DNA from 3 places in the Streptococcus vestibularis genome. Region 3 is predicted to be linked to each of the others. Evidence: predicted binding sites of a transcription regulator. Region 3 holds the regulator's gene; each other region holds the start of a gene.
What was found. Region 3 encodes CtsR, which represses protease genes until heat stress. Its sites were predicted from a motif close to TTGGTCAAAAAAGGTCAAANA; they were not measured.
Positions count from the first base shown of each region.

Region 1: EL076_RS01905 (ATP-dependent Clp protease proteolytic subunit) is a predicted target of CtsR. The motif match lies at 3,808-3,828, and genes of this name have one in related genera.
Region 2: EL076_RS03175 (ATP-dependent Clp protease ATP-binding subunit) is a predicted target of CtsR. The motif match lies at 4,647-4,667, and genes of this name have one in related genera.

Region 1 covers NZ_LR134275.1:348,351-355,626, reverse strand. Annotated here, with positions in the region: gene EL076_RS01930 (branched-chain amino acid ABC transporter permease) at 1-101, opposite strand, end outside; gene EL076_RS01925 (branched-chain amino acid ABC transporter permease) at 105-989, opposite strand; gene EL076_RS01920 (ABC transporter substrate-binding protein) at 1,033-2,208, opposite strand; gene EL076_RS01915 (DUF2129 domain-containing protein) at 2,364-2,645, opposite strand; gene EL076_RS01910 (YlbF family regulator) at 2,638-3,087, opposite strand; gene EL076_RS01905 (ATP-dependent Clp protease proteolytic subunit) at 3,174-3,764, opposite strand; gene upp (uracil phosphoribosyltransferase) at 3,948-4,577, opposite strand; gene EL076_RS01895 (MalY/PatB family protein) at 4,780-5,943, opposite strand; gene EL076_RS01890 (cystathionine gamma-synthase) at 5,954-7,048, opposite strand.
Region 2 covers NZ_LR134275.1:621,481-628,756, reverse strand. Annotated here, with positions in the region: gene feoB (ferrous iron transport protein B) at 1-872, opposite strand, end outside; gene EL076_RS03200 (ferrous iron transport protein A) at 869-1,345, opposite strand; gene EL076_RS03195 (amino acid ABC transporter ATP-binding protein) at 1,517-2,251, opposite strand; gene EL076_RS03190 (amino acid ABC transporter permease) at 2,251-2,931, opposite strand; gene EL076_RS03185 (DUF1797 family protein) at 3,198-3,428, opposite strand; gene argF (ornithine carbamoyltransferase) at 3,497-4,477, opposite strand; gene EL076_RS03175 (ATP-dependent Clp protease ATP-binding subunit) at 4,719-6,989, shown strand; gene EL076_RS03170 (NUDIX hydrolase) at 7,132-7,276, shown strand, end outside.
Region 3 covers NZ_LR134275.1:82,558-89,833, reverse strand. Annotated here, with positions in the region: gene EL076_RS00535 (ATP-dependent Clp protease ATP-binding subunit) at 1-1,766, opposite strand, end outside; gene EL076_RS00530 (CtsR family transcriptional regulator) at 1,767-2,222, opposite strand; gene EL076_RS00525 (COG2426 family protein) at 2,539-3,009, shown strand; gene tsf (translation elongation factor Ts) at 3,115-4,155, opposite strand; gene rpsB (30S ribosomal protein S2) at 4,266-5,033, opposite strand; partial or broken gene ahpF (alkyl hydroperoxide reductase subunit F) at 5,395-6,539, shown strand; tRNA gene EL076_RS00500 (tRNA-Cys) at 6,715-6,785, shown strand; gene EL076_RS00495 (NAD(P)H-dependent oxidoreductase) at 6,873-7,276, opposite strand, start outside.

The DNA of each region.
Region 1 (7,276 bases), 270 kb from region 3:
TAAAGATTCATAATACCTGAAAGTTCAAGACCTTTCAAGATAAGGAAGAGTCCAATGATAAGACCAAACCAAATAAGGTTTACTTTTAGATTTTTTTTCATGTCTTACACCTTCTCTTTCACATTTTTACCGAGAATACCCGCTGGACGAAGCAAGAGGATAACTATCAAGACACCATAAACAATGGCATCACGGTAACTTGATAAACCAATTGCAGTTGACAAAGTCTCTAAAATACCGATAACAAAACCACCGAGTGCTGCACCAGGAATAATACCGATACCACCAAGAACAGCGGCAACAAAAGCTTTAATACCCGGAGTCATCCCCATAAGAGGTTCAATTGAGTTATAGTAAAGACCAATGAGGACACCGGCAGCCCCTGCAAGTGATGATCCAAGAGCAAAAGTGAAGCTAATCGTATTATTAACATTAATACCCATCAACTCTGCTGCGTCGCTATCTACAGATACAGCACGCATAGCTTTACCCATCTTAGTCTTCTTAACGATCAACTGAAGAGCAACCATAAGTACAAGAGCAACTACCAAAATGAGCAACTGCACATTTGTCACAGAAATTGACCCAAGATGATAAGTATGCATCTTGATTGATTGTGGGAATGAACGTGTATCTGCACCTACAAAGTAAACCATGATGTACTCAAGAAAGAATGACACACCAATGGCCGTTATCAAGGCAGAAATACGTGTTGAATTACGGAGTGGACGATAAGCCAAGAATTCAATAACTACCCCTAAAATTGCACAGACAATCATAGAAAACACAAGGGCAATCCAGAAGTTCATCTTCAAGCTGTTAATCGCATAGTAACCAACGAAGGCACCCATCATATAGATGTCTCCATGGGCAAAGTTAATCAATTTGATAATCCCATAAACCATGGTATATCCAAGGGCAAGTAGGGCATAGATACTACCCAAGATAATACCATTGACTAGTTGTTGGGGAAGTTGTTCAAAAAACATATATAACCAAACTTTCTAGTTCATTTTCAGTATAGATAACAGATTATTTTTCAATTTCAACGGCTTCCGCTGAAACTTCTTCACCATTATCTCTTTTAACCATAAGAGCTGCTTTAATAGGGTTATGATCCTTATCAATCGTCATTTTACCAGTAACCCCGACAAAGTTTTTCAAATGTGCTAAGTTATCGGCAATATCAACTGAAGTTTTCGTATCTTTTGATGCTTCTGCAATCATATAAACAGAATCGTAAGCTAGAGCAGCAAACATATTTGGTTCAGTGTTGTAAGCTTTCTTATATGCTTCAATGAAACCTGATGCCTTGTCAGAAAGAGCAACATTTGTTGAATATCCTGATACATAGTAGACGTTTGAAGCATTCTTTTTACCTGCAAGCTCAGTAAATTTCGCATCACTGAACCCATCAGGTCCAAGGATTGGTTTATCAATTCCAAGGTCACGTGCTTGTTTAGTGATAATACCAGTCTCAGTATAGTAACCAGGCATTACAATCGCATCATAGTCAAGGTCTTTAAATTTAGTCAAAGCTGACTGATAGTCCTTGTCACCTGACGCAAAGGTAGCCTCAGTAACAATTTGCCCCTTATATTCGCGTTTAAACTCGTCTGCAATACCTTTGGCATAGTCTGAGGCATTATCATAGTAGAGAACTACTTTCTTAGCATTCAAATTACTGTAAGAATAAGCTGCCAAAACTTTACCTTGGTAGCTGTCCTTAAAGGTTGTACGGAAAACAAATTTCTTAGCTCCGTTAGTATCTACCGTAAGGTCATCCTGCGTACCTGAAGGTGTCAGCAAAGGAACCCCTGTTTTTTGTGAGACGATGCTAGCCGCAGCGACAGCACCTGATGTCGCTGGACCAACTATAGCATTTACATTACTCTGAATAGCCAAGTTCGTTGAGGATGTTGAAGCTTCAGCGTTTTCAGATTTATTATCTTTTGTGACAAGCTCAAGTTTCTTGCCATCGACGCCACCTGCTTTATTAATTTCATCAACAGCCAACTTAATACCATTCTGCTCTGCCTTACCATAGGCCGCAACAGCACCTGTCAACTCCATGTTAACACCAATTTTGATTGTATCCCCAATCTTAGTACCTTTGGCATTAGCAGTCACATCTGGTGACTTGCCACAGGCAACCAAGAAAATGGAAGCAAAAAAGGCTAACACAATAAGTGTGATCTTTTTAGACATAAGATTTCTCCTTAATATTTTCTTAAAAAAGTCCACCTTATAGATTACAGAATTATCAGACAATTGTCAACCACACATAACTAAGATTCAACTACAGTAATCGTTTCCATTGCTTTTAAAATAACACTTTAAGAATAAAAAAACTTTTCTCCTAGCTAAAGAGAAAAGTTTTTAAAATGTTCAGGGACCGAGGTGTCGTAGCGTTCCAGACTACCTACAAAATCCATATCAATATCAGAATAATAAGAAGGAAGAACTTTTTTGACCGCCTTCATTCCTTCAAGCTCTGTCAAGATGTCCTTAACCCTGTCTTGATCTACATAAAGGTGCACATAACGCATCTTATAAGAATGGTAGATAACATCGCCAAACTTGGCAATCTTACGTAAGTCTCTATTATAGTATAAATAAACAATAATTCCTTGACGCTTAATCATGACTCATCTTCTCCTTTATGTTAGTATCACCCTTTTTATGATGAGGTTTATGAGGTGCAAGAGGTAGCCTAGTATCAATGAAAATTTGATTTGAGATAGCTTGAGCAACCTCCTCGCCAAGTGAAGCTAGTATTATCTGTAAATCGAACTCCGCCTGACGATAGCCTATAACCACCTCGTTGAGATCAATTTGTCGCTTCATTCGCAAAACCTGACGTTTCAAGTCTCTCACATCTGGTCTAAAAGACTCATACTCCTTAGCCTTATCATAGCTTTCCTTTAATTCCTGAAATTCCAAAAGTAGCTCTTGAAGTTCTCTGGTATTTTCTAATTTCTGCCGTTTTAAACGGTAATTTTCTACTTCTGGCAGTCTTAGAAAATGTAAAACAAGACTGTCTATTGCTTGATCAATAGCAAGTAGCTCCTCATTGATTATTAACATGTTTCCTATTATAACACAAAAAGTCAGATGAAACGGTTCTTATATAAACCGATTAGCATCTGACTTTTATCTTAGATAAGCTAGGCTTATTTTAATTGGTTGTTGGTCATGATTTCATCAATGAAGCCATATTCAAGTGTTTCTTGGGCACTCATCCAATTATCACGTTCAGCATCAACATGAACTTTTTCAATTGACTGACCAGAATTATCAGCCAAGATTTGCTCCAAGTTATTACGAGTCTTGAGCAAGTGTTCAGCTGCGATAGCCATATCTGTTTGTTGAGTACCACCACCAGTACCACCCATTGGTTGGTGAATCATGTATTCTGCATTTGGCAACATGAAACGTTTACCTTTAGTACCGCTTGAAGCGATAATTGTACCCATTGATGCTGCCATACCCATAACGATGGTTTGAACATCAGACTTGATGAAGTTCATTGTATCGACAATGGCAAGACCTGCTGAAACTGACCCACCAGGTGTATTAACATAAAGATAGATATCTTTTGTATTGTCTTGGGCATCTAAGAACAAGAGTTGAGCGATAATTGAGTTTGCCATATTATCTTCTACAGGACCTGTTAACATGATAATACGATCCTTGAGCAAACGTGAGTAAATGTCATAAGAACGTTCACCACGTGATGTTTGTTCAATAACTACAGGAATCATATGAATTCTCCTTTTAATATTGTCTTGATGTTATTATATGATTTTAGTCAAATTAGGTCAAATAAAAAACATTTTTCTTAGCACTCATTTAAAAAGAGTGCTAAATAAGTAAAAAAACAGGTTATTATTAAGATTTCCTAAGTCATTACCCTATTAAAAAAAGGGAAATTTTCCCTTTTCAACTTATTTTGTACCAAACAGACGGTCACCTGCATCTCCAAGACCTGGAACAATATAACCATTCTCATTAAGTTTCTCATCCAAAGATGCTGTGTATATATCAATATCTGGGTGAGCATCTTGCAATTTTTTTACACCTTCTGGTGCGGCAACTAAACATACAAACTTGATATTAGCTGCTCCACGTTTTTTTAGTGAATCCACCGCCAAAATTGCTGAACCACCAGTTGCAAGCATTGGGTCCACTACAAAAATCTGACGTTGATCAATATCTTCTGGCAATTTAACCAAGTACTCAACTGGCTCAAGTGTTTCTTCATCACGGTACATACCAATATGACCAACTTTTGCTGCAGGTACGAGGCTAAGCAAACCATCGACCATACCAATACCCGCACGAAGGATTGGAACAATTGCCAATTTTTTACCAGAAAGTTGTTTTTGAGCTGTTTTTGTAATTGGTGTTTGAATTTCAACCTCTTCAAGAGGGAGATCACGCGATACTTCATAACCCATAAGCATAGCGATTTCATCAACCAACTCACGGAAGTCCTTAGTAGAGGTATCCTCACGACGTAAGATTGAGAGTTTGTGTTGAATCAATGGATGTGAAATAACTTGAAATTTACCCATAATAGTTTCTTCCTTTGCTTTATATTCACTCCATTATATCAAAAACACAAAAAAAACGCTTGCTTTAATTACAAACGTTTTTGGAAAGGAGCCAATTTTATTTTTAAATAGATGAATCTTACCTGTTGCTAAACAATAGCCAAGAACTGCTAAGCTACCAATAGCCGCAGTCAAAACCAAACGTTCTCACGGGTGGTTTTGACTAATTTCCAAAGACAGAAACCAAACGTTTCACACCTTCAGCAACAACTTTAGTTGGCGTAGCTACGTTAAATCGGAAATGTTTTTCTCCTTCAGAACCGAAAGTAATACCGTCATTTAGCACTACCTTAGATTCTTCTTTAAGCAAACGTCCAAGTTCATTATGATCTTGATTATAAGCTGAAAAATCAAGCCAGACCAAATAAGTTCCCTCAGGTTTCATAACTTCGATATTAGTCTTTTCACTAAGCTCCTTAGTTAAAAGGTCAATATTAGTTTCAAAAACTGTCTTCAATTCCTCTAGCCAAGGTTGACCGTAGGTAAAGGCAGCTTGGGTTGTAATCAAACCAATGGTTGGAATTTCATGTTGATTATTAGCCAATTGTTTTTGTTTAAAGGACTTACGCAAGTCTTCATTTTCAATGATGGTAAAACTATTCTTGGTACCAGCAATATTAAAGGTTTTTGTCGCTGAACTAAGGACCAAAGTGAAATCCTTATAGGCGTCTGAAATTGTATTTAGAGAGATATGCTTATTGCCATACAAGGCCAAGTCTTGATGGATTTCATCAGATACCAAGAGAACACCATGTTTCTGGCAAAGGTCTGCTACCTTGGTCAATTCTTCCTTAGTCCAGACACGACCACCTGGATTATGTGGACTACAGAAGACATAGAGTTTTACATCATCGCCTACAATATCACGTTCCAATTGCTCAAAATCAATTTCAAAATGCCCGTTAACCTTAACAAGACTATTCTCAATCAACTTGCGATTATTCAAGCGGACAGAACGAGCAAAAGGCGGATAAACTGGTGTATTAATGAGAACAGCATCGCCTTCTTTCGTAAAGGCCTGAATAGCTGTTGAAATAGCTGGGACAACCCCTTCAATAAGCACAATACTCGCCTTATCAACTGAATAGCCATGTTGATTTTTTTCCCAATCTATGATGGATTGGTAAAGCTCATCACTTGGATAAGGGTAACCAAAGATATGCGTTTCAGCATAGTTGATGACCGCATCTCTAATTTCAGGAACAGGTAAGAAGTCCATGTCAGCAACCCAAAGCTCAAGTAGTTCTGGATCACTTTCGGCTTCGTGCCATTTCATAGTGTTTTGATTTAAGCGATCTGGTTGTGTTGTAAAATCATAACGTGTCATAGATAACTCCTTAAAGACTAAGGGCATTTTCCAAGTCAACAATCAAATCTTGTGCTGCTTCAATACCAATTGAAAGACGAAGCAAGTCGTCTGTCAAACCATAGGAAGCACGTACATCACTTGGAATATCTGCGTGGGTTTGTGTCGTTGGGTAGGTAATCAAGCTTTCGACACCACCTAGGCTCTCTGCAAAGGTAAAGACCTTTAGAGAATTGATAATGGTTGGAATCTTGTCTTGATCAGCCACTTTGAAGGAAATCATCCCACCCTTGCCTGGATAGAGAACTTCCTTAACAGCCGGTGACTTTTCTAAGAAAGCTACAACTTCTTGAGCATTAGCTGTCGATGCTTCCATACGAAGTTTTAAGGTCTTAAGACCACGCATGAGCATATAGCTATCAAATGGTGATAAGGTAGGACCCGTAGTATTGAGGTTATAATAAAGTTTATCGTAAAATTCTTGGTTGCTAGTCACAACAACACCAGCCAAAACATCATTATGACCTGATAGGTATTTAGTAGCTGAATGTACAACGATATCAGCACCTTGAGTAATCGGTGTTTGATAGATTGGGCTATAGAAAGTATTATCAACAATAACCACTGCACCCTTATCATGAGCAATTTTTGCCACTTTTTCAATGTCAAACTCAATCATAAGTGGGTTTGTCGGTGTTTCGATGTAGACAATATCAGTATCATCAGTGATGGCCGCAATCATCTCGTCTTCTGTATTAGTGTATTCAAAAAAGAAGCGACCTTCTTTTTCCTTGTCATTAAACCAACGGAAAGAACCTCCGTAAAGGTCACGCGCAGCTACAACCTTACTGCCTACCGGGAAAATTTCAAAGGCCAAAACAATGGCGCTCATCCCTGAACTTGTCGCAATAGCATAATCTGCTTTTTCAATAGCTGCAAGTGTTTTTTCCACTGTTGCGCGTGTTGGGTTTTTAGTTCGTGTATAGTCAAAACCAGTAGAATGGCCAAATTCTGGATGTTGGTAAGTTGTTGAAAAATGAATTGGTGAAGCCAAGGCTCCTGTTGCTTCATCCGAATTGATTCCTGCGTGTGCCAAAATGGTTTCTAATTGATATTCTTGTGTCATAATATGCCCTTTCTACATGGTAAAGTGGATATACTCCATATCTATGACCTCTATTTTATCACTATTTTCTGAAAATAATGGTAAGTTCATCATACGGATTCTTGATAGTTAGTTATAGTTTATTCCTATAACCTAAAAATACAGATAGCTGCTGGCTATAATTTAAAATAAGCCCAATTTTTGAGAATGTCGAAAATAAGTTTTCAAACGTCAAAAAGTGCCTAAAAC
Region 2 (7,276 bases), 540 kb from region 3:
ATAACTGCTGCGAAAATTGGCAAGGCCAAAATACGGTTGGTGACAATTCTATCAATCTTATCTGACAAGGTCAGGGCAAAATCTTCTGTATAACTTTGAGCCATCTGGCAAACACGTTCAATAAAGGCATAACGCTCATTAATGACAATTGACTCCGCATCTTCTGTGAAAATTTCCTCAGTGATGCGAATGATATCTTTGATTTCTTTTCGTTGGAATGGGGACAAGTCTAGATCAGCCTCAACTAAAGCATCATGTTCAAAGAGTTTAATGGCATAAAAACGCGCAGACCTTTGTGGCACCGAATTTCCCAAAACTTCCAAAATTTGTGAGATGGCAGCTTCTAATTTATCATCATAAATTGGAAAGGCAATATCACCGACTGTAGAAGTCGTCGTATGGGACGCCTTTTTCACTACCTGATCCACACCAGTTTGCTTGAGAGCACTAGTAGCTACTACTGGCACGCCTAGATGATAAGATAATTTTTCAACATTAATCTGTTTTCCCTGAGCCTCTAAAACATCACTCATGTTAAGCGCTAAAGTGACTGGAATACCTGTCTCAATCAACTGCGTTGTCAGATAAAGGTTACGCTCCAAATTTGTCGCATCGGCTACATTTAAAATACTGTCGGCCCTTTGGCTCAACAAATAGTCACGCGCCACCTTTTCTTCAGGGCTATAGGGTGACATTGAGTAAATCCCTGGTAAATCCTGAATTTCTAAATCCTTATTCTTTTTGACCAGACCACTTTTTCGTTCTACAGTAACACCCGGCCAGTTACCAACACGCTGATTATTCCCTGTTATCAGGTTGAATAAACTGGTTTTACCACTATTAGGATTACCTATTAATGCAATTTCTGTCATTTTTCCTCTCCCTCGTCCAGCATGACCACACTAATCATTTGCGCTTCCGACTTGCGTAGAGTTAATTCATACCCTCTCAAGCTAATTTCTAGAGGATCTCCCAAAGGTGCTACCTTACGCAATAAGACTCGAGTACGCTTTGTGATTCCCATATCCATAAGACGTCGTTTGGTTTCATTTGCTGAAAAAATATCAGTAACAATAGCCGAACGTCCAACTGGTAATTCAGAAAGAGGTATCTTTTCCTGATCTTCCTCCGCAGGTGCCAAATCAATCTTATCCAGAATCGAAGCATCAAAGGCTAAGCGACTCCCCTTAACGATAATAATAGCACTATTCTTGGTCTTAGTTACCACCTCAATCGTTTCACCGGCAGCCAACCCTAGGTTAGATAAGTGTAAAAGACTATCCTTAGGGAGGTTAATGCCAAGAATCCGGTAAGGCGTTTTTAAGGCCGCATCATATATGAGCATATTTCTTGACCTACTTTATTATTTTTGATATGGCATCATTATAGCATATTTATCCATCTTTTCCGCAATATTATCCTAAACAAGAATGATTCTAGAAAAGCAGAACACAAAAAGAAAAGGCTGGAAAAGTTCCAACCTTCACAAACAATGTATACATACTTAATGAATATATTACAAAACTTTACTCAAGAAATCCTTGGTACGATCTTCCTTAGTATTGTCGAAGATCTCTTGTGGTGTACCTTCTTCGACAATGACACCGCCATCCATAAAGATGACACGGTCAGCTACCTCATAGGCAAAGCCCATTTCGTGGGTAACGATCGCCATTGTCATCCCTGATTTAGCGAGGTCTTGCATAACTGCAAGAACTTCACCAACCATTTCTGGATCAAGGGCTGATGTAGGTTCGTCAAACAAGAGAACGTCCGGATCCATAGCTAAACCACGTGCAATCGCAATACGTTGTTGCTGACCACCTGATAGACTCGTTGGGTAGGCATCTGCCTTATCTTTCAAGCCAACCTTTTCTAAAAGTTCCATAGCCTTTGCTTCTGCATCAGCTTTAGAAACACCCTTAGTCTTAATTGGTGACAAGGTGATATTTTCTTTAACTGTCATATTAGGGAAGAGGTTGAACTGTTGGAAAACCATTCCCATCTTTTCACGCATTTTAAAAATATCGTTGCTCTTGTCTGTAATATCCACACCTTCAAAGGAAATTACCCCTTTTGTAGGCGTTTCAAGTAAGTTCATTGAGCGTAGGAAAGTTGATTTACCAGATCCTGAAGGACCAATGATAACCACTACTTCACCTTTTTTAATATCTAAATCAATCCCTTTGAGAACTTCGTTTTTACCAAAATACTTGTGGAGATTTTTAATCTCAATAATTGTTTCTGCCATTATTTACGTCCCTCCCCAAGTCGTTTTTCCATTTGTTTCAAGAGTGCAGTCATAGCCGTTGTCACAATCAAATAATAGAAGGCTGCGAACAAGAGCGGTGTCAAAGTCAGGTAGGTTGTAGTTGCAACAGTTTGTGCACCATTCCACAATTCCATAACCCCGATAGTTTGCAAAAGTGAACTATCCTTGATAATAGTGACGAACTCGTTACCCAAGGCAGGCAAGATATTTTTAATAGCTTGAGGCAAGACCACATAACGCATGGTATTCCATGGACGGATACCAAGTGAGTAGGCAGCTTCAACCTGACCTTTAGGGATAGACTCGATACCTGCACGCACGCTCTCAGAAATATAAGCCCCACTGTTCAAAGAAAGGACAATAATACCTGGAACGATACGTGACAAATCAAGGTTTAAAATCCCAAACTGAACAGTTGGAAGATTCATGTGGATGAGGTTAAAAGCAATCATAATCTGCACAACCATAGGAGTCCCACGGAAAACCCAAACATAAAGGCTTACCAACCACTCCAAAGGTTTGATTCCAGAACGCTTGGCCAAGGATACCAAAACCCCAAGGATGGTTCCGAAGAAGACCACGCAGACTGAAATCATAATTGTTACTAAGACACCATAGTTAAAGTAAGACCAAAACTGTGGTAGAAATGAAAAATTCATCAAGATACTCCTTACTAATATTCTTCAATATTATATCAGAAAACTGTATAATAATAAAGTATTTTTCTTATAAATGCGGAATTTCAGTATAAAAAATAAAAGATTGCACAGCAATCAAAAACTCTACGAAAACTTTTGAAGTGACTCCAATTTTTTGTAATTAAAACAAGCATAAACTGAAACTCTAGCCCTAAAAAAAACCTGAAACTATTGAGTCCCAGGCATTTTGAATTTTTGGACCCCTATCTGAGGATCCAAATTAATTATTAGTAAAGCAAATCATAGATTTCCATTGCAATCAAGTCGATGCTATCAAATGAGTATGACTCGCGAGCTTCAACATCACGCAATGTGAACACTGGACCATTTTCAGGATCGTTACTAAATGATACTTCGGCAACAACTACTCCTTCGCGTTCAAAATTACGTTTCAAATTACCACCATCAGCCGCCATCATTTCAAGACGGTTAATGATTCTCACCAAATGTGATTCCATGTTATTTCTCCTATTAATTGTGTATTTCTTACTTATTTTATCACACTTATGGGAAAAATGGGGGAATTTTAAATATTTTTCAAGGAATTGTACATAATGGCCTTAATAGAATGCATACGATTCTCAGCTTCTTGGAATATGATGTCACTGTATTTTTGGAAGACTTGATCTGTAATTTCTAACTCTGCCAAACCATATTTGTCATAGATTTCTTTTCCAATTTGGGTATTGAGATCATGAAAGGCTGGGAGACAATGCATAACGATAACATCTGGATTTTCTGTCTTGGCTAGTAGGTCTGCATTAATTTGATAAGGCAAGAGTAAATCAATACGAGATTTAAAATCTACCTCTTCACCCATAGATACCCAGACATCCGTATAAAGCATATCCACTCCCTTGACCTCTGAAAAATCATCTGTAATGGTTAAATCGGCACCATTATTATGTTTCTGAGCTAGGGCTACAATCTCATCTTCGGGTTGCAGCACCTCTGGGGCAATAATCTTAACATTAACCCCCAAGATAGCCGATGTCACCAAGAGAGAATTAGCCATATTGTTACGACCATCTCCAATATAGGCAATGGTCAAATCTTCCAAACTACCAAAACGCTCCTTCAAAGTCATGAAATCCGCAATCATTTGAGTTGGATGCCAGGTATCCGTCAAACCATTCCAGACCGGAACACCTGAGTACTTAGCCAAATCCTCGACATCTTCTTGCTTAAACCCACGGTATTCGATTCCATCAAACATAGATCCAAGCACCTTGGCCGTATCAACAACAGATTCCTTCTTACCCAGCTGAATGTCTCCAGCACCAAGGTAGGTCACATTCATACCTAGGTCCTGACCGGCCACTGTAAAAGCTGAGCGAGTTCTTGTAGATGTTTTTTCAAAAATCAAGGCAATATTTAAGCCATCTAAATATTTATGCGGAATTCTTTCCTTTTTTAACTGTTTAAATTTTATGGATAAATCAATCAACTCCTCGAGTTCTTGCTTGGTAAAGTCGATTTCTTTTAAAAAGGATTTAGCTTGTGTCATAGGTATCTCTCTTTCATTCTGAATAATATATAAATATTATATAATATTTTTTCATTTTATACAAGTGGTTTTGAATTAAAATTCAAAACCAGCACTCTTGTCAAGAGAGTGCCAAACCTAAATACTTTTTACTTGCAATCTACCTTCTGCATGCTATAATGGTGTCATAGATTTGACCTTTTTTGACCAAGTTTTTTTCATTAAAGGTCTTTCCCAATTCAAATAGAAAAGAGGTTCTGATATGCTCTGTCAAAACTGTAACCTTAATGAAGCTAGTATTCATTTATATACCAATGTAAATGGTAATCAGCAACAAGTTGACCTCTGTCAAAATTGTTATAAAATCATGAAATCTGACCCCCAAAACCCCCTCAATCAATTCAATCAAACAGGAGGTTCCAACTTCTTCGATGATTTCTTCAGCGACCTAAATAACTTCCGTTCTTCTAACGGTGATCTTCCCAATACACCTCCAACACAAGAGGGAGGCAACCGAGGAAACGGTGGCAATACACAAGGGCCAGGCCGTCCAGAAGGACCACGCCAACAAGCTCCTCAACAACCTCAAGGCCTTCTTGAAGAATTTGGAATTAATATCACAAATATTGCTCGTCGTGGAGACATTGATCCTGTCATTGGTCGTGACGAAGAAATTATTCGCGTCATCGAAATCCTGAACCGCCGTACCAAGAACAACCCTGTTCTCATCGGTGAGCCTGGTGTTGGTAAAACCGCTGTAGTCGAAGGACTTGCCCAAAAAATTGTTGACGGTAATGTGCCACAAAAACTCCAAGGCAAGCAAGTGATCCGTCTTGATGTGGTCAGCCTGGTTCAAGGGACTGGTATCCGTGGCCAATTTGAAGAACGCATGCAAAAACTCATGGAAGAAATTCGTCAACGTCAGGATGTTATCCTCTTTATTGACGAAATCCATGAAATTGTAGGAGCTGGTAATGCTGGGGATGGCAATATGGATGCTGGAAATATCTTAAAACCTGCACTTGCCCGTGGAGAGCTTCAACTTGTTGGAGCAACAACACTCAACGAATACCGTATCATTGAGAAAGATGCTGCACTCGAACGTCGTATGCAACCCGTTAAGGTAGATGAGCCAACAGTTGAGGAAACAATCACAATTTTGCGTGGTATTCAGCCTAAATATCAAGACTACCACCATGTCAAATACACTGATGAAGCCATTACTGCAGCTGCAGAATTGTCCAACCGCTACATTCAAGACCGCTTCTTGCCAGACAAGGCCATCGACCTTCTGGATGAAGCTGGTTCGAAGATGAACTTGACCCTCAATTTTGTTGATCCTAAAGATATCGACAAACGTTTGATTGAAGCAGAGAATCTTAAAGCTCAGGCTACTCGTGACGAGGACTTTGAAAAAGCTGCCTACTTCCGTGATCAAATTGCCAAATACAAGGAAATGCAAAAGCAAACCATCAAAGACCAAGATATGCCTGTCATCACAGAAAAACATATCGAAGCTATTGTGGAACAAAAGACCAATATTCCTGTCGGTGATTTGAAAGAAAAAGAACAATCACAACTTCTTAGTCTTGCCGATGATCTTAAATCACATGTTATCGGACAAGATGCTGCAGTTGATAAGATTGCCAAAGCTATCCGCCGTAATCGTGTTGGATTGGGTGCTCCAAACCGCCCAATTGGTAGCTTCCTCTTCGTAGGTCCTACAGGAGTCGGTAAAACTGAGCTCTCTAAACAATTGGCTATTGAACTCTTTGGTTCAGCTGACAGTATGATTCGTTTCGACATGTCAGAATACATGGAAAAACACGCTGTTGCTAAATTGGTTGGTGCCCCTCCAGGATATGTTGGTTACGACGAAGCTGGTCAGTTGACTGAAAAAGTCCGCCGTAATCCTTATTCACTTATTCTTTTAGATGAGGTTGAAAAAGCTCACCCAGACGTTCTTCACATGTTCCTCCAAGTACTTGACGACGGTCGTTTGACTGATGGTCAAGGGCGCACTGTAAGCTTCAAGGATACCATCATCATCATGACATCAAATGCTGGTACTGGTAAAGTTGAAGCTAGCGTTGGCTTTGGAGCTACCCGTGAAAATCGTACCAATTCTGTTCTTAACCAGCTTGGAGATTTCTTCAGTCCTGAATTTATGAACCGCTTTGACGGTATTATCGAATTCTCTGCCCTCAGCAAAGAAAATCTCCTTACTATCGTGGACCTCATGCTTGATAATGTCAACCAACGCTTGGCTAACAACGGTATCCACCTCAGTGTAACAGAGAAAGTTAAGGAAAAATTGGTTGACCTTGGTTACGATCCTAAGATGGGTGCTCGACCACTACGTCGTACCATCCAAGATTACATTGAAGATGCTATTACCGACTTCTACCTTGAAAATCCAAATGAAAAAGATCTCAAGGCAGTCATGACTTCAAAAGGCCACATTACCATTAAGTCTGCTAAAAAAGTCGAAAAAGCTACTCAAAAAGCTGAGGCAGCAAAAGAATCTGATTAAACAAATAAACCAAGTCATTACGACTTGGTTTATTTATCTTTTCATTTCCTATTTTCAAATTTATCCCTAATTCTGCCTAAATCAATAGGAAAATGAGCAAAATTTTAGTATAATATAGGCAAATAAACGTAAGGAGCAACTCATGAATCCAACATTTGGTGACAAGGTTGAGGGAGCTCATTATCAAACACGTTACGGTGTTTATGCTGTGATTCCTAACCAAGAAAAGACAAAGATTATTTTAGTCCAGGCTCCTAACGGAGCTTGGTTTCTCCCAGGTGGAGAAA
Region 3 (7,276 bases):
TCCATGTATTCTGACATATCAAAACGAAGCAAAGCTGACTCATCATCAAAGAGAACTTCCGCCAAAGCCTTGGCCAATTCTGTCTTACCAACACCAGTAGGTCCAAGGAACATGAAGGAACCAATCGGACGTTTTCCAGTACGAATACCTGACTGGTTACGACGAATAGCACGACTAATCGCCGAAACTGCTTCGTCTTGACCAATAACACGTTTGTGAAGCTCTGCTTCCAGATTCAAGTAACGCTTGCTATCTGCCTGAGTCATCTTCTCAACAGGAATACCTGATAGACGACTAAGGGTTTGCATAATCTGATCTGCATCTACCAAGGCAGGTTTTGGTAATTTTGCTTTTTGGCTAGCTTTATATTGTTTAACAGCAGCCTTCATATCACCAGATAGAAGTGCTTCATCCAAAGATGTTATCTCACGTTTGGCTTCTTTTCTGATACTACCTTGAACAGTTGCACTCGCTTCATCTAAAAGATCAATGGCAGAGTCAGGTAAGTTTTTACTCGTCAAATAACGGTGGGCCGCCTTGACCGCTGTCTCAACTGCCTCATCAGTAATCGTTACACGATGATAGTCTTCATAAGACGAACGTAGGCCTTTTAGAATATCAATCGCCTCAGCTACACTTGGCTCCTCAATTGTAATCTTAGCAAAACGGCGAGAAAGAGCTGCATCTTTCTCAATATGCTTCTGGTACTCAGCTTGAGTAGTTGCTCCAACCATATGAAGGGTCCCACGTGCTAGAGCAGGTTTCAAAATATTCGCCGCATCTAAGGTACTATCAATACCTGAACCAGAACCAATAATCGTATGCAATTCGTCAATAAAGAGAATGATTTTTCCATCAGCTTCAATCTCATCAATGATTTGATTCATACGTTCTTCGAAATCGCCACGGAAACGTGTTCCTGCAACCACACTCATCATATCAAGCTCTAAGATACGCATATCAGCCAACTCAAAAGGTACTTCGCCTGAAGCAATACGTTGTGCCAAGCCAAGCGCAAGTGCCGTCTTACCAACACCTGCTTCACCCACAAGAACTGGGTTATTCTTTGTTTTACGACTCAAAACCTGAATCATGCGTGAAATTTCTTTCTCACGTCCAATAACAGGATCAAGGGCACCTGACTCAGCTACTGCCGTTAAGTCTTTGGTGTAATCTGACAGTTCCCCAGTAGAAGATTGAGGAGGCTGCATCATATTAGCAAAATTTCCTGATGCCTTTGATTTTTTAGGCTTACGAAGGTCATGAATGGCCTTCAAATCTTGCTTACTAAGACCTGCGTAACGCTCCAAAGAACGTCGTAAATCGATAATGCGAGGCTTATCGCTGTCATCCTTATATTGAAAACCAGCAACTTCAAGGAGACGACAAACCATCAAATCCTTATGAAGAAGGAAGGCCATCAATACATGTTCAGACCCTACCTCTACAGCACCAGTCACACTAGCAATTCCCTCTGCCTCTTGCAACATAGCCTCTAAAGCATGTGACTGTGCACGTAAATCGATAATATCTGATTCAGACAAGTCTTTCGGACTTTTCTCCATCGCTAGTACAGCAGCGGTCTCAATCTCTTCCGCACGAATACGGTCCTCAAAATCAGTAAAGGTTAAGTAGGCTACAGATCCTGGAACCTCAACCATAGCCAGAAGCACATGCCAAGTCTCCAAGAAAGGACTTCCAAAACGCTCTGCCTCAAGCTGAGCACGATGGAAAATGGCCTGCATTTTTCTTGAATATGTCGTCATCTAATTTCCTTTTCTATCCAATCTAAGTAATAGCGAGCGTAGAATACGCGAACGAGTAGCAGCCGCATCTGCGCCTAAAACATCATCACTAGCAGTTGCTAAAATCAAATTTCCCTCACGTTCAGTGATGATTTTTTCATCAAAAAGCAACTGAATCAAGTCTGTAAATACCTGCTCGCTGAGCTGATCTGCCAAATTTTGCAGCAAATCATTAATCATATGGTGTTTGTCGGAGAATCTAACTTTGACAATGCGAATATAGCCGCCACCACCACGTTTACTCTCAACAATATACCCACGACTCTCTGTAAAACGAGTCTTGATAACATAGTTAATCTGACTTGGTACTACTTGAAAAGCATCTGCCAAGTTCGACCGTTGAATCTCAGCAGTTCCAGACTGGCCCAGCAATTCTTTAATATATTCTTCTATACTATCTGATGTATTTCTTGCCATCTTAATTCCTCCAGTCTAATTTGACTATAACTGACTATTATTATACCAAAAATGTCAGCTCATGGGAAACTATACTCTCGAAAAGCTTTTTAAAGTTGTCATTAGAGAACATATAAGATACAATAAATAAGACTAAAATATTAGGTAACTTAAAGTGTTTGATTCAAATTTTCTATCCACTTTGACAGGCTGAGACCTATCTAATCCAACAAGTACTTTTTAGCACTTTCGCAGTAGTACTAGTCTTATCACTCTTGATAAAGCTCATCTCACTTTGAGTCTTATCTCTTATTTATTTCCCTATGAAAGGTTACTCATGAAATACATCATTGCACTCTTAATCTCTATGATTCCTTTAGTGGAGCTCCGTGGAGCTGTTCCTGTTGCTATCGCCTCAGGTATTCCTTGGTGGCAGGCCCTCATTCTTTGTGTCATTGGGAACATGATTCCAGTCCCAATTATCTTCTTCTTCGCCCGCCGTGTTCTCGAATGGGGGACAGACAAACCTCTGATTGGTGGCTTCTTTACCTGGTGTCTTAAAAAAGGTCACAGTGGGGGCCAAAAACTTGAAAAGGCCGCTGGAGACAAGGGTGTCTTCTGGTCCCTTCTACTCTTTGTAGGAATTCCACTTCCAGGAACAGGAGCTTGGACTGGTACTCTAGCAGCATCTATCCTAGATTGGGAGTTTAAACGTAGTGTTATTGCTGTTATGCTTGGGGTTATCCTTGCAGGTATCATCATGGGAACACTCTCTCTTCTACTTGGTGTAAATACCTTCGCTCATTAATTACTTTGTTAACGTCTGGGGCATGCTCAGATGTTTTTTAATAACAACAAAAAAGAAGTTACGATTCATTTACGTAACTTCTTTCTTTTTATCTAGCAACTAGAATTAGTTGTTAAGTGCTGCTGCCATTGTAGCTGCAACTTCTGATTCAAAGTCGTTAGATGCTTTTTCGATACCTTCACCAACTTCAAAGCGAATGAATTCTACTACTGAAGCGTTTACTGATTCAAGGTAAGCTTCAACTGTTTTGCTGTCGTCCATGATGTAAACTTGAGCAAGAAGAGTGTAAGCTTGGTCAACTTTAGTGTTGTCAAGCAAGAAGCGGTCCATTTTACCTGGGATGATTTTATCCCAGATTTTTTCTGGTTTACCTTCAGCAGCCAACTCAGCTTTGATATCTTCTTCAGCTTGAGCAAGAACAGCATCAGTCAATTGAGCTTTAGAACCATATTTAAGGTGTGGAAGAGCTGGTTTGTTAACCATTGCACGGCTTTCGTTATCTTGATCGATAGCGTGGTTAAGTTGTGCCAATTCATCTTTAACAAATTGTTCATCCAATTCAGTGTATGAAAGAACAGTTGGTTTCATCGCTGCGATGTGCATTGAGATTTGTTTTGCAAGAGCATCATCTCCACCTTCGATAACTGAAACAACACCGATACGTCCACCGTTGTGTTGGTAAGCTCCGAAGTGTTGTGCATCAGTTTTCTCAACAACTGCAAAACGACGGAATGAAATCTTTTCACCGATAGTAGCTGTAGCAGTTACGTATGCAGCTTCAAGAGTTTCACCTGAAGGCATAGTCAATGCAAGTGCTTCTTCGTTGTTAGCTGGTTTACCTTCAGCAATCACTTTAGCTGTTTCGTTTACCAACTCAACGAATTGAGCGTTCTTCGCAACGAAGTCAGTTTCAGCGTTAACTTCAACAACTGCTGCAACGTTACCGTTAACGTAAACACCAGTCAAACCTTCAGCTGCAACACGGTCAGCTTTCTTAGCTGCTTTAGCCATACCTTTTTCGCGAAGCAATTCAATCGCTTTTTCGATATCACCATCAACTTCAACTAATGCTTTTTTAGCGTCCATGACACCAGCACCAGATTTTTCGCGTAATTCCTTAACAAGTTTAGCTGTAATTTCTGCCATTTTGTTTTTCTCCAAATTTATTTTATAAAATTAAGGGGCTGGGCTGAGCCCCGCCCCTTAGGTATTTGTCGTATCTTTAGTGGGCATCATACCCTAACTAATCCTAAAGATTAGTTATTGTCCCCTTCGACAACTTCAACGATTTCTTCAATTGAATCAGCTGCAGCTGCTTCTTGGAAATCTGCAGAAGCATCTTCCCCTTGGTTACCTTCGATGATAGCGTCAGCCATTTTTGAAGTGATCAATTTAACGGCACGAATAGCGTCATCGTTAGCTGGGATGATTACATCGATCTCATCTGGATCAGCGTTTGTATCAACCATTGCTACAACTGGGATACCAAGTTTTTTAGCTTCTTTAACAGCGATTTGTTCTTTGTGTGGGTCAACGATGTAGATTACATCTGGAATACGAGGCATATCTTCGATACCACCCAAGAATTTTTCAAGACGTGCACGTTGTTTGTTAAGAAGTGCAACTTCTTTCTTAGGAAGAACTTCGAAAGTTCCATCAGCTTCCATTTGTTTGATTTCTTTCAAACGAGCGATACGTTTTTGGATAGTATCCCAGTTTGTAAGAGTACCACCCAACCAACGGTGATTGATGTAGTATTGACCAGCACGAGTTGCTTCTTCAGCAACTGCTTCAGCAGCTTGTTTTTTAGTACCAACGAACAAGATTACTGCATCGTTAGCTGCTGCTTCACGAACGAATTCGTAAGCTGTGTCAGCCATTTTTACAGTTTGTTGCAAGTCGATAACGTGGATTCCGTTACGTTCTGTGAAGATGTATTTAGCCATCTTAGGATTCCAGCGACGAGTTTGGTGACCAAAGTGAACACCAGCCTCAAGAAGTTGTTTCATTGAAATTACTGCCATGAGTATTTCTCCTTAAAAAATTGTTTTTTCCTCTTCTAAGCTTTAGACTTGCAGTCCCACCTTGCGGCAACAAGACCACAATCGGCTTAAAATGAGTATTTGTCACTCTAGGTAACTATAGTAGTTTATCAAAAAAAGTGATATTTGACAAGCTATAAAATCAATAACCTCATTGGAAAAAACATGCTTTCATTAAAAAATAAAATCGTTTTCTTTAAGATTAATAAGTATTTTGTTTATAATTAGGATTTCAAAAATAGAGGATGACATTATTTTGTCATTAGTCGGAAAAGAAATTATAGAATTTTCAGCACAAGCTTCTCAAAATGGGGAATTCATCACTGTAACAGATGAAAATATTAATTGTCCAGATATCGTTCAAGCTTTTAATATTATGGCTGTTTTGAACCTAAATATCACACATACTATGATTGAAGGTGGAATGTATTAGGGTAAAGTCAAAGCGAAAGGTATCTTGTCTGTTCCTACGGTTTATAAAGACCGAGAAGAATTTACATCTGGTCGTGCAAGCATTGAACAGCTTGTAGAAAAACTCGACGGCCCACTTGATGCTGATTCTTTCGCTGATAAAGGTGTCTATGATGTTTTGATTATTGGTGGTGGTCCTGCTGGAAACAGTGCTGCAATTTATGCTACCCGTAAAGGACTAAAAACTGGTCTTTTAGCAGAAACCTTTGGAGGACAAGTTATTGAGACAGTTGGTATTGAAAACATGATTGGTACGCTATATACAGAAGGTACTAAGTTAATGGACCAAGTTGAAGAGTATACTAAATCTTACGACGTTGATATCATCAAAAGTCAATTAGCTACTGGCATTGAAAAGAAAGAACTCATTGAAGTCACACTAGCTAACGGTGCCGTTCTACAGGCTAAAACTGCTATCCTAGCTCTCGGAGCCAAATGGCGTAATATCAACATTCCTGGCTAGGAAGAATTCCGCAACAAAGGTGTTACTTATTGCTCACACTGTGATGGTCCACTATTTGAAGAGAAAAATATTGCCGTTATCGGTGGTGGTAACTCAGGTTTGGAAGCGGCTTTAGATTTAGCCGGTATCACTAAACATGTTACGGTCTTAGAGTTCTTACCTGAATTAAAGTCAGATCAAGTCTTACAAGAACGAGCTGCTAAAACGGATAATCTAACCATTCTTAAGAACGTTGCAACAAAAAAATTCTGGGTCAAGATTATGTGACTGGTTTGAGATACGTTGAGCGTGATACAAATGAAGAAAAACATCTTAACCTTGAGGGTGTCTTTGTTCGAATTGGTCTTGTACCAAGTACTGCTTGGCTCAAAGACAGTGGTATTGAACTCAATGAACGCCAAGATATTATCGTTGATAAATTTGGTTCAACAAATATCTCTGGTATTTTTGCAGCAGGTGACTATACTGACAGCGCCTACAAACAAATCATTATTTCCATGGGGTCTAGTGCTACAAATGCTATCGGAGCCTTTGATTACTTGATTAGACAATAATCAAGACATACGTGTTAGTAATCTATATACAACAGTTATAATTAATACAAAGAAGTTGAATGTCTTTCAGTCTCTTTATGTTTCTTGTAGATGGACAGTTTGAACAATCAATCAGTCAATTTGATGAAAGAGGCTTGACGAATCTTTGTTTTTTCGATAGAATGGTATCTGTTATGGCGGTATAGCCAAGTGGTAAGGCACGGCTCTGCAAAAGCTTGATCGTCGGTTCAAATCCGTCTACCGCCTTCATAATATGAGGACACCTTAGGGTGTCTTTTTTCATTGTTGCATATAAAAATACCCGAAGCTAGAAAGCTCGGGTATTCATTATTCTTATTTAATCGCTTCAATCAAAGCTTCCGCTTGATTCTGAAGGCTTTCAAGAACTTCTTCTGTTGCTACGAATTTTCCATCTACCCAGGCTGTATCATTTACACGTGTCGCTGTAAAATCACCAACTACTTGGGTACGGATAAATGGTAACAATTCTTTGTAGGCATCAAAAAGTTGATTGTGACCACCATTAGCAACTGATGACACGGTTACAATCTTATCTTGAAGAGCTGATGGCCCTGAAGGATCTGATAGGTCAAGGGCGCGGCTTAGCCAGTCAAGCAAATTTTTCACTGGCCCAGGAATTGAGAAATTATAAACCGGTGAGAAAATCCAGATTGCATCTGCTGCCAAGACCTGTTCTCGAACTTCTGCCAAAACAGGAAGAACCGGACTTTCTAAAT